DNA from 2 places in the Streptococcus canis genome. Region 2 is predicted to be linked to the other one. Evidence: predicted binding sites of a transcription regulator. Region 2 holds the regulator's gene; the other holds the start of a gene.
What was found. The regulator HrcA, encoded in region 2, represses chaperone genes, less so after heat shock. The targets are predictions, from matches to a motif close to TTAGCACTCNNNNNNNNNGAGTGCTAA.

Region 1: EL097_RS06320 (ATP-dependent Clp protease ATP-binding subunit) is a predicted target of HrcA. The motif match lies at 1,309-1,335, and genes of this name have one in related genera.

Annotation. Positions count from the first base shown of each region.
Region 1 is NZ_LR134293.1:1,230,291-1,234,377, reverse strand. It holds gene EL097_RS06335 (amino acid ABC transporter ATP-binding protein) at 1-107, opposite strand, end outside; gene EL097_RS06330 (amino acid ABC transporter permease) at 107-793, opposite strand; gene EL097_RS06325 (YkuJ family protein) at 920-1,150, opposite strand; gene EL097_RS06320 (ATP-dependent Clp protease ATP-binding subunit) at 1,451-3,742, shown strand; gene EL097_RS06315 (NUDIX hydrolase) at 3,869-4,087, shown strand, end outside.
Region 2 is NZ_LR134293.1:983,242-987,328, forward strand. It holds gene EL097_RS05105 (histidine phosphatase family protein) at 1-9, shown strand, start outside; gene EL097_RS05110 (M15 family metallopeptidase) at 1-739, shown strand, start outside; gene EL097_RS05115 (glucosaminidase domain-containing protein) at 739-1,311, shown strand; gene hrcA (heat-inducible transcriptional repressor HrcA) at 1,444-2,478, shown strand; gene grpE (nucleotide exchange factor GrpE) at 2,520-3,062, shown strand; gene dnaK (molecular chaperone DnaK) at 3,438-4,087, shown strand, end outside.

The DNA of each region.
Region 1 (4,087 bases), 250 kb from region 2:
ATCACCACAACCTCTCCTGGCATGATGTCTAAATCAATTCCTTTAAGCACTTCATTGTGATCATAATACTTGTGCAAGTCTTTAATTGAAATAATAGCCTCAGTCATTAATGATTACCTCCTTGCGCCATGCGACGTTCTAATACTGACAATAACTGTGACATCACTGTTGTGACCATTAAGTAGTAAAAAGCAGCCACCAGTAAGGGGGAAATGGGAGAATAAGTAGCCGTTACCACCGATTGGGCACCATTCCAAAGTTCCATCACCCCAATGGTTTGTAAAAGAGCACTATCCTTAATAATAGTAATAAATTCATTTCCTAAGGCTGGCAAAATATTTTTAAAGGCCTGAGGCAAAATCACATAACGCATGGCATTTCGAGGACGAATCCCTAGTGAATAAGCCGCTTCTAATTGCCCTTTTGGCACAGCCTCAATACCTGCTCTAACAATTTCTGAAATATAAGCGCCACTATTCAATGAAATGATAATAATACCAGGAAGGAGTCTTGAAAAATCCAAGTCCAAAACCCCAAAACTAATAGTGGGCATATCGTTAAAATGCATCCAAGCAAAGGCAATCATGATTTGAACCACCATAGGTGTTCCCCGAAAGACCCAAACGTAAAGATTAGCGATCCAGGTCAACGGCTTCACTTGACTACGTTTAATCAAGGTGACCAAAACACCAATAAGGGTGCCAAAAAAGACAATGCTGACAGAAATCATAACGGTGACAAGTACACCGTAGTTAAAGTAGGCCCAGTATTTGGGCAAGAATGACAAATCCATCTATATCTCCTCATAAATCCTAGGTTGATTATAATAAAGATAATTATACCATTCGATGAATATTAATACAACACTTTTTGACAATAAAAAAACCTGCCTCAGGCAAGTCTCTTTACTATGTCATGCTTAATATAATAAATCGTAGATTTCCATTGCAATCAAGTCAATACTATCAAAGGAATATGACTCACGTGCTTCAACATCACGCAATGTGAAAACTGGTCCATTTTCAGGGTCATTTGAAAAGGCAACTTCTGCAACAACAACACCATCACGTTCAAAATTTCGCTTGAGATTACCGCCATCTGTTACCATCAATTCCAAACGATTGATGATTCTCACCAAATGTGATTCCATTTCGTTTCTCCTATTCGTTTTTTATCCCTATTATTTTAACACAAATCAGGGGAAACTAACAAGAAAAGTGGCATTTTTCTTAACATTTTGCGGTTTTTTCGCCTTTTGTGACCACTGACACTTAACCTTATTGGCAGAATGGCAGAGCATTCTCCAATTTATCACTCTCCATAGTAAAGTGCTAAAATGATAAGCTTTTTACTTGATTTCCCAAGCCGTGGTGCTATAATATGAGTATAAAGTTTGACCATTTTTGACTAAATGACTTTGACTTTTTAGATAAACCCTCGGAGGTATATTATGCTTTGTCAAAATTGTAATTTAAACGAATCAACCATTCATCTTTACACAAATGTTAATGGAAAACAAAGACAGGTTGACCTTTGTCAAAACTGTTACCAAATCATGAAAACAGACCCAACCAATCCTATTTTAGGTGGCCTAAACAGAGGACAAAAAGCCCAAGATCGGTCTTCACATCCTTTCTTTGATGACTTTTTCGGCGACCTCAATAATTTTAGAGCCTTCGGTAATCTTCCTAATACACCGCCTACACAAGCGGGCCAAAATGGCAACGGAGGAGGACGTCACGGTGGCAATTATAATGGGCAAGGGCAACCACAGCCGCAAGCCCCAAATCAGCAAGCAAAAGGCCTACTAGAAGAATTTGGCATTAACGTGACCGATATTGCAAGGCATGGCGATATTGACCCTGTTATCGGCCGTGATGAGGAAATCACCCGTGTGATTGAAATCCTCAATCGCCGAACCAAAAATAATCCTGTGCTTATTGGTGAGCCAGGAGTTGGTAAAACTGCTGTTGTAGAAGGTTTGGCTCAAAAAATTGTTGATGGTACTGTTCCTCATAAATTGCAGGGCAAACAAGTTATCCGTCTTGATGTGGTTAGTCTTGTTCAGGGAACAGGTATCCGTGGTCAATTTGAAGAGCGCATGCAGAAATTAATGGAAGAAATTCGCAATCGCAAGGATGTCATTCTCTTCATTGATGAAATTCATGAGATTGTCGGTGCCGGTTCTGCTGGCGATGGCAATATGGATGCTGGTAATATTTTAAAACCAGCCTTAGCCCGTGGTGAATTACAGCTCGTCGGTGCTACCACCTTAAATGAATACCGTATTATTGAAAAAGATGCCGCCTTAGAACGACGCATGCAGCCGGTGAAAGTTGACGAACCTTCTGTAGAAGAAACCATTACGATTTTAAAAGGTATCCAACCCAAATACGAAGACTACCATCATGTCAAATATAGCCCAGCTGCTATTGAAGCTGCCGCTCATTTATCCAACCGCTATATTCAAGACCGTTTTCTTCCAGATAAGGCTATTGACCTCTTGGACGAAGCTGGTTCCAAAATGAATTTAACCCTCAACTTTGTTGATCCGAAAGAGATTGACAAACGCCTTATTGAAGCAGAAAATCTCAAAGCCCAAGCTACTCGAGACGAAGACTATGAACGCGCCGCTTATTTCCGCGATCAAATTGCAAAATACAAAGAAATGCAGGCTCAAAAAGTCAATGAGCAAGATATTCCAATCATTACTGAAAAAAACATTGAAGCTATTGTAGAGCAAAAAACTAATATTCCAGTTGGAGACTTGAAAGAAAAAGAACAGTCTCAACTTGTAAATTTAGCCAACGATCTAAAAGCACACGTGATTGGACAAGACGATGCTGTTGATAAAATTGCTAAGGCTATTCGTCGTAACCGCGTGGGACTTGGTACGCCAAATCGTCCAATCGGTTCCTTCCTTTTTGTTGGACCGACTGGGGTCGGTAAAACGGAATTGTCTAAACAGCTGGCTATTGAACTCTTTGGCTCGGCAGACAACATGATTCGCTTTGACATGTCCGAATACATGGAAAAACACGCTGTCGCCAAATTAGTCGGAGCACCTCCAGGTTATGTCGGTTATGAAGAAGCCGGACAGTTAACCGAACAAGTTCGTCGCAATCCGTATTCCCTTATTCTCTTAGATGAGGTGGAAAAAGCCCATCCTGACGTCATGCACATGTTCTTGCAAGTTCTTGATGATGGCCGTTTAACAGATGGTCAAGGACGAACAGTCAGCTTCAAGGACACCATTATTATCATGACTTCCAATGCTGGAACAGGCAAGAGTGAAGCTTCTGTCGGATTTGGTGCGGCTAGAGAAGGACGAACAAATTCTGTTCTAGGTGAATTAAGCAACTTCTTCAGCCCAGAATTCATGAACCGTTTTGATGGTATTATCGAATTTAAGGCCTTGAGCAAGGATAACCTCCTACACATCGTTGATTTAATGTTAGCTGATGTTAATCAACGCTTAGCTTACAATAATATCGACCTAGATGTGACACAAAAGGTCAAAGAAAAATTAGTTGACCTAGGCTATGATCCTAAAATGGGCGCTCGACCTCTTCGTCGCACCATTCAAGATTACATTGAAGATGCTATTACAGACTACTATTTAGAACATCCAACTGAAAAAGACTTGCGTGCCGTTATGACAAGCAATGGGAACATTATGATTAAAGCCGCTAAAAAAGGGGAAACCGTTCCTACTACCCAAGAACAGGGCAACAATCATTAAACTTAAAAGAGAGTTTCTATCAGGGAACTCTCTTTTTTGTCCCTTTGTCAGTTTTTTAACAGAAGAAGCAATTTTTATAAGAATAATCACTCAAAATTTAGTATAATAAGAAAAAGGAGAGATACGATGACAATTCCAACATTCGGTAATCACAATGAGCATGAAACCTACGTGGCACGCTATGGTGTCTATGCCATCATCCCTAATCACGACAACACAAAAATCATTCTTGTACAAGCCCCTAATGGTGCTTGGTTTTTACCTGGTGGTGAAATTGAAGCTGGCGAAGATCACAGCCAAGCTTTAGCCCGTGAATTAATGGAAGAACTTGGTTTTACAGCTAAG
Region 2 (4,087 bases):
GAAACATAATCAGTTAAAACCCTTATTCCAATTACTCGTTGTTGGTCTGTTCTTGGGAGGTATCTACCTTTTTATTAAACCAGAAAAGCAAGTCTTACCGACCACACCCCAACACAAGGCAGCCAGTCAGCAAGTGGTCAAGCAAAAGAAATCATCCACAAGGCTCCCCAAGGTGTCTCCGAAAGACTGGGAATTGGTCTTGGTCAATCGTGACCATATCACTGAGGAAATGAGCCCAGAATTGGTTGACGTGAATGGCATTTCTGTTGACAAACGCATTGAACAAGCTACCGCTGATTTTTTAGCGGCAGCTCAAGCCATTGACCCTCAAGAACACCTTATTTCAGGCTATCGCTCAGTAGCCTATCAAGCGGAGCTTTATCAATCTTATCTTAGCCAAGAAATGGCCAAGGATCCTAGTTTAACACAAGAAGCTGCGGAAGCTTTGGTGCAGACCTATTCTCAGCCAGCAGGTGCCAGTGAACACCAGACAGGACTAGCTATTGATATGAGTACCGTAGATAGCTTAAATGCTAGCGATCCACAAGTAGCCAAGGCTGTTCAAAAAATAGCACCTGAATATGGTTTTGTGCTGCGGTTTCCAGATGGGAAAAAACAAAGCACAGGGGTTGGTTATGAGGATTGGCATTACCGTTATGTGGGGAAGGCCTCAGCCCGTTATATGACCCAGCATAACCTTACTCTAGAAGAATATATCACTGCTTTGAAGGAGAAATGATGAGAAGCCGACTGAAATTACCCTATTTTGTAGGGCTCCTACTCTTCTTTTTGATTTTGATGATTGGCCCTCTGCTTGTTAATGGAAGAACGGCTAGCGCCACCAAAGAGATTAAGGTAGGCTACACCCAAGAGCAACTGATTCAAAGCATTGGTCCAGAAGTGAAGCCTCTGGCAGAGTATTATGGAGTCAGCCCCTCTGTTTTGATTGGCCAAATCCTGTTAGACACCAAAGATGGCAAGACCTTGCTAGCTGCTAAGTATCATAATCTCTTTAACAAAGAAGCAGCAGTGGGACAGGCAGCCATTACATTAAAATCTCCTAAGCAAAACAACCGAAAAATTAGGTATGCTGTTTATAAAGATAGAGAAAGTGCTATCAGAGATTACCTAAGCATGCTTAGCCAAGGGAACATCGCTGACAAAGGCTTGTACCGAAGTCTAGCAACAGAAAAAGGCTATAAAATTCCAGCTCAAAGCTTACAAGACTATCTTCACCCCGATGATAAAACTTACGCAAAACGTTTGATTCAAGTCATTGAGGACAAGAATTTAACAAGCTATGATCAATAGAATTAGCACTCTTTGAAAAGAGTGCTAATTTTTTGAGTTTTTCCCTTGACATGCGTGTTGGAAGGAGTATAATGGAATTATAAATTAGCAGTCTGATACATAGAGTGCTAAGTGAAAGGAAGTGGTTGGTTTGTGATTACCGAGCGTCAAAACGACATCTTAAACCTTATTGTGGAATTGTTTACGCAGACCCATGAACCAGTCGGCTCAAAAGCTTTACAGTCTGTTATAGATTCTAGTAGTGCTACTATCAGAAATGACATGGCTAAGCTGGAAAAACTGGGCCTCCTTGAAAAAGCACATACTTCTAGCGGACGGATGCCGAGTGCTGCAGGGTTTAAGTATTTTGTGGAACACTCACTAAGTTTAGATAGCATTGATGAACAAGATGTCTATCAGATGGTCAAAGCCTTTGATTTTGAAGCCTTTAGACTGGAAGATCTTCTGGCTAAGGCCAGTCAAATTTTAGCAGAAATTACGGGCTATACGGCTGTAATTTTAGATGTGGAACCTGCTAGGCAAAAATTAACGGCCTTTGATATTGTTCAATTGTCCAATCATGATGCCTTAGCTGTGCTTACCTTGGACGAATCAAAACCCTTAACCGTTCAGTTTGCCATTCCCAAAAATTTCCTTAGCAAAGACCTTTTAGTTCTCAAGGAAATTGTGGATGAGCGTCTATTAGGTAGGGACGTGATGGCTGTTCATTATAAATTACGAACAGAAATTCCACAGGTTGTTCAAAAGTATTTCACAGTGACAGACAACGTCTTGGATCTGTTTGCTTACATCTTTGCTGGTCTTTTCCAAGAAACGATTTTTGTTTCAGGAAAGGTAGCTTCTCTTGATTATGCTGGCTTAGCTACCTATCAATTTCTTGACCATGAGCAACAGTTGGCCCTGTCAATTAGGCAGAGCATGGCAGAAGATGATATGGCGATCGTTCAAGTGGCAGAAAGTCGAGAAGCAGCTCTGGCCAATGTCACCCTGTTGACTTACAAATTTTTAATTCCTTATCGTGGTTTTGGGCTGCTTAGCCTAATCGGACCGATTGATATGGATTATCGCCGTAGTGTCAGTTTGATGAATGTTATCGGACGTATTCTGGCAGTTAAATTAAGAGATTACTACCGTTATTTGAATAGTAATCACTATGAAGTTAACTAGCGCAGCTTATTGATTGAAAATATAAGAAAGAGGTATAGCCCTTGTCAAAAAAAGAAAAAAAAGAACAGGTCAAGCAAGAAGCTATCGACGAGGTTGTTGAGACAACTGAAGAGACAAAAGATAACGTCGTTGAAGAAACTCCTGAGAAAACAGACTTGGAATTGGCTAATGAACGCGCAGAAGACTTTGAAAACAAGTACCTCCGCGCTCACGCTGAGATGCAAAACATTCAACGCCGTGCCAACGAAGAACGTCAAAACTTGCAACGTTACCGTTCGCAAGACTTAGCGAAAAAAATTCTCCCAAGCCTTGATAATTTAGAACGTGCTTTAGCTGTTGAAGGGCTGACAGACGATGTCAAAAAAGGCCTTGAAATGGTTCAAGAGAGCCTTGTTCAAGCCCTTAAAGAAGAAGGGATTGAAGAAGTGGCTGTAGAAAGCTTTGATCACAATCTCCATATGGCTGTTCAAACCTTGCCAGCAGACGATGACCACCCAGCAGATAGCATTGCACAAGTTTTCCAAAAAGGCTACAAACTCCATGAGCGCTTGCTAAGACCAGCCATGGTGGTAGTTTATAATTAAGATGCAAAGGGCGTAAAAAGCGAAAAGAAAATAGGAAACCAATGATGTGTGTTTACCCTCAGGAAGACTTATTTTTATCACGATGCTTTTAGCGCCTGCTCAATTGAGCTATCTCACTTGACCGAAATGTCAGTAAACTAAGAAATGACAATATTAAAACGTTCATTTAACTGCGCTAGCAATGAAGCGAACGTAGTGAGTGTTATTGGATTTGTCCCCGCTGAGGTAAGGGTAAGAGCCCTTTAAAAGAGCTATTACTTGGAAACTTTTGAGACTCTAGGCTCAACAGTTAGCCATGAAACCGAAGGTTTGCTGGTGTCCCAACCTCCTAAGGGAACAATCAAAAGAAAATAAAATTCAGAAGAGGAAATAAACATGAGTAAAATTATCGGTATTGACTTAGGTACAACTAACTCAGCAGTCGCAGTTCTTGAAGGATCTGAATCAAAAATCATTGCTAACCCAGAAGGAAACCGTACAACACCATCTGTTGTCTCTTTCAAAAATGGTGAAATCATTGTTGGTGATGCTGCAAAACGTCAAGCAGTCACAAACCCAGATACCATTATCTCAATCAAATCAAAAATGGGTACTTCTGAAAAAGTTGCTGCAAATGGTAAAGAATACACACCACAAGAAATCTCAGCTATGATTCTTCAATACCTTAAAGGTTATGCTGAAGACTATCTTGGTGAAAAAGTGACTAAAGCGGTTATCACAGTTCCTGCTTACTTCAACGATGCGCAACGTCAAGCGACTAAAGATGCTGGTAAAATTGCTGGTCTTGAAGTAGAACGTATTGTCAACGAACCAACAGCAGCAGCTCTTGCTTACGGTCTTGACAAAACAGATAAAGAAGAAAAAATCTTGGTATTTGACCTTGGTGGTGGTACCTTTGACGTATCTATCCTTGAACTGGGTGACGGTGTCTTCGACGTACTCGCGACTGCTGGTGATAACAAACTTGGTGGTGATGACTTTGACCAAAAAATCATTGATTTCTTAGTCGAAGAATTCAAAAAAGA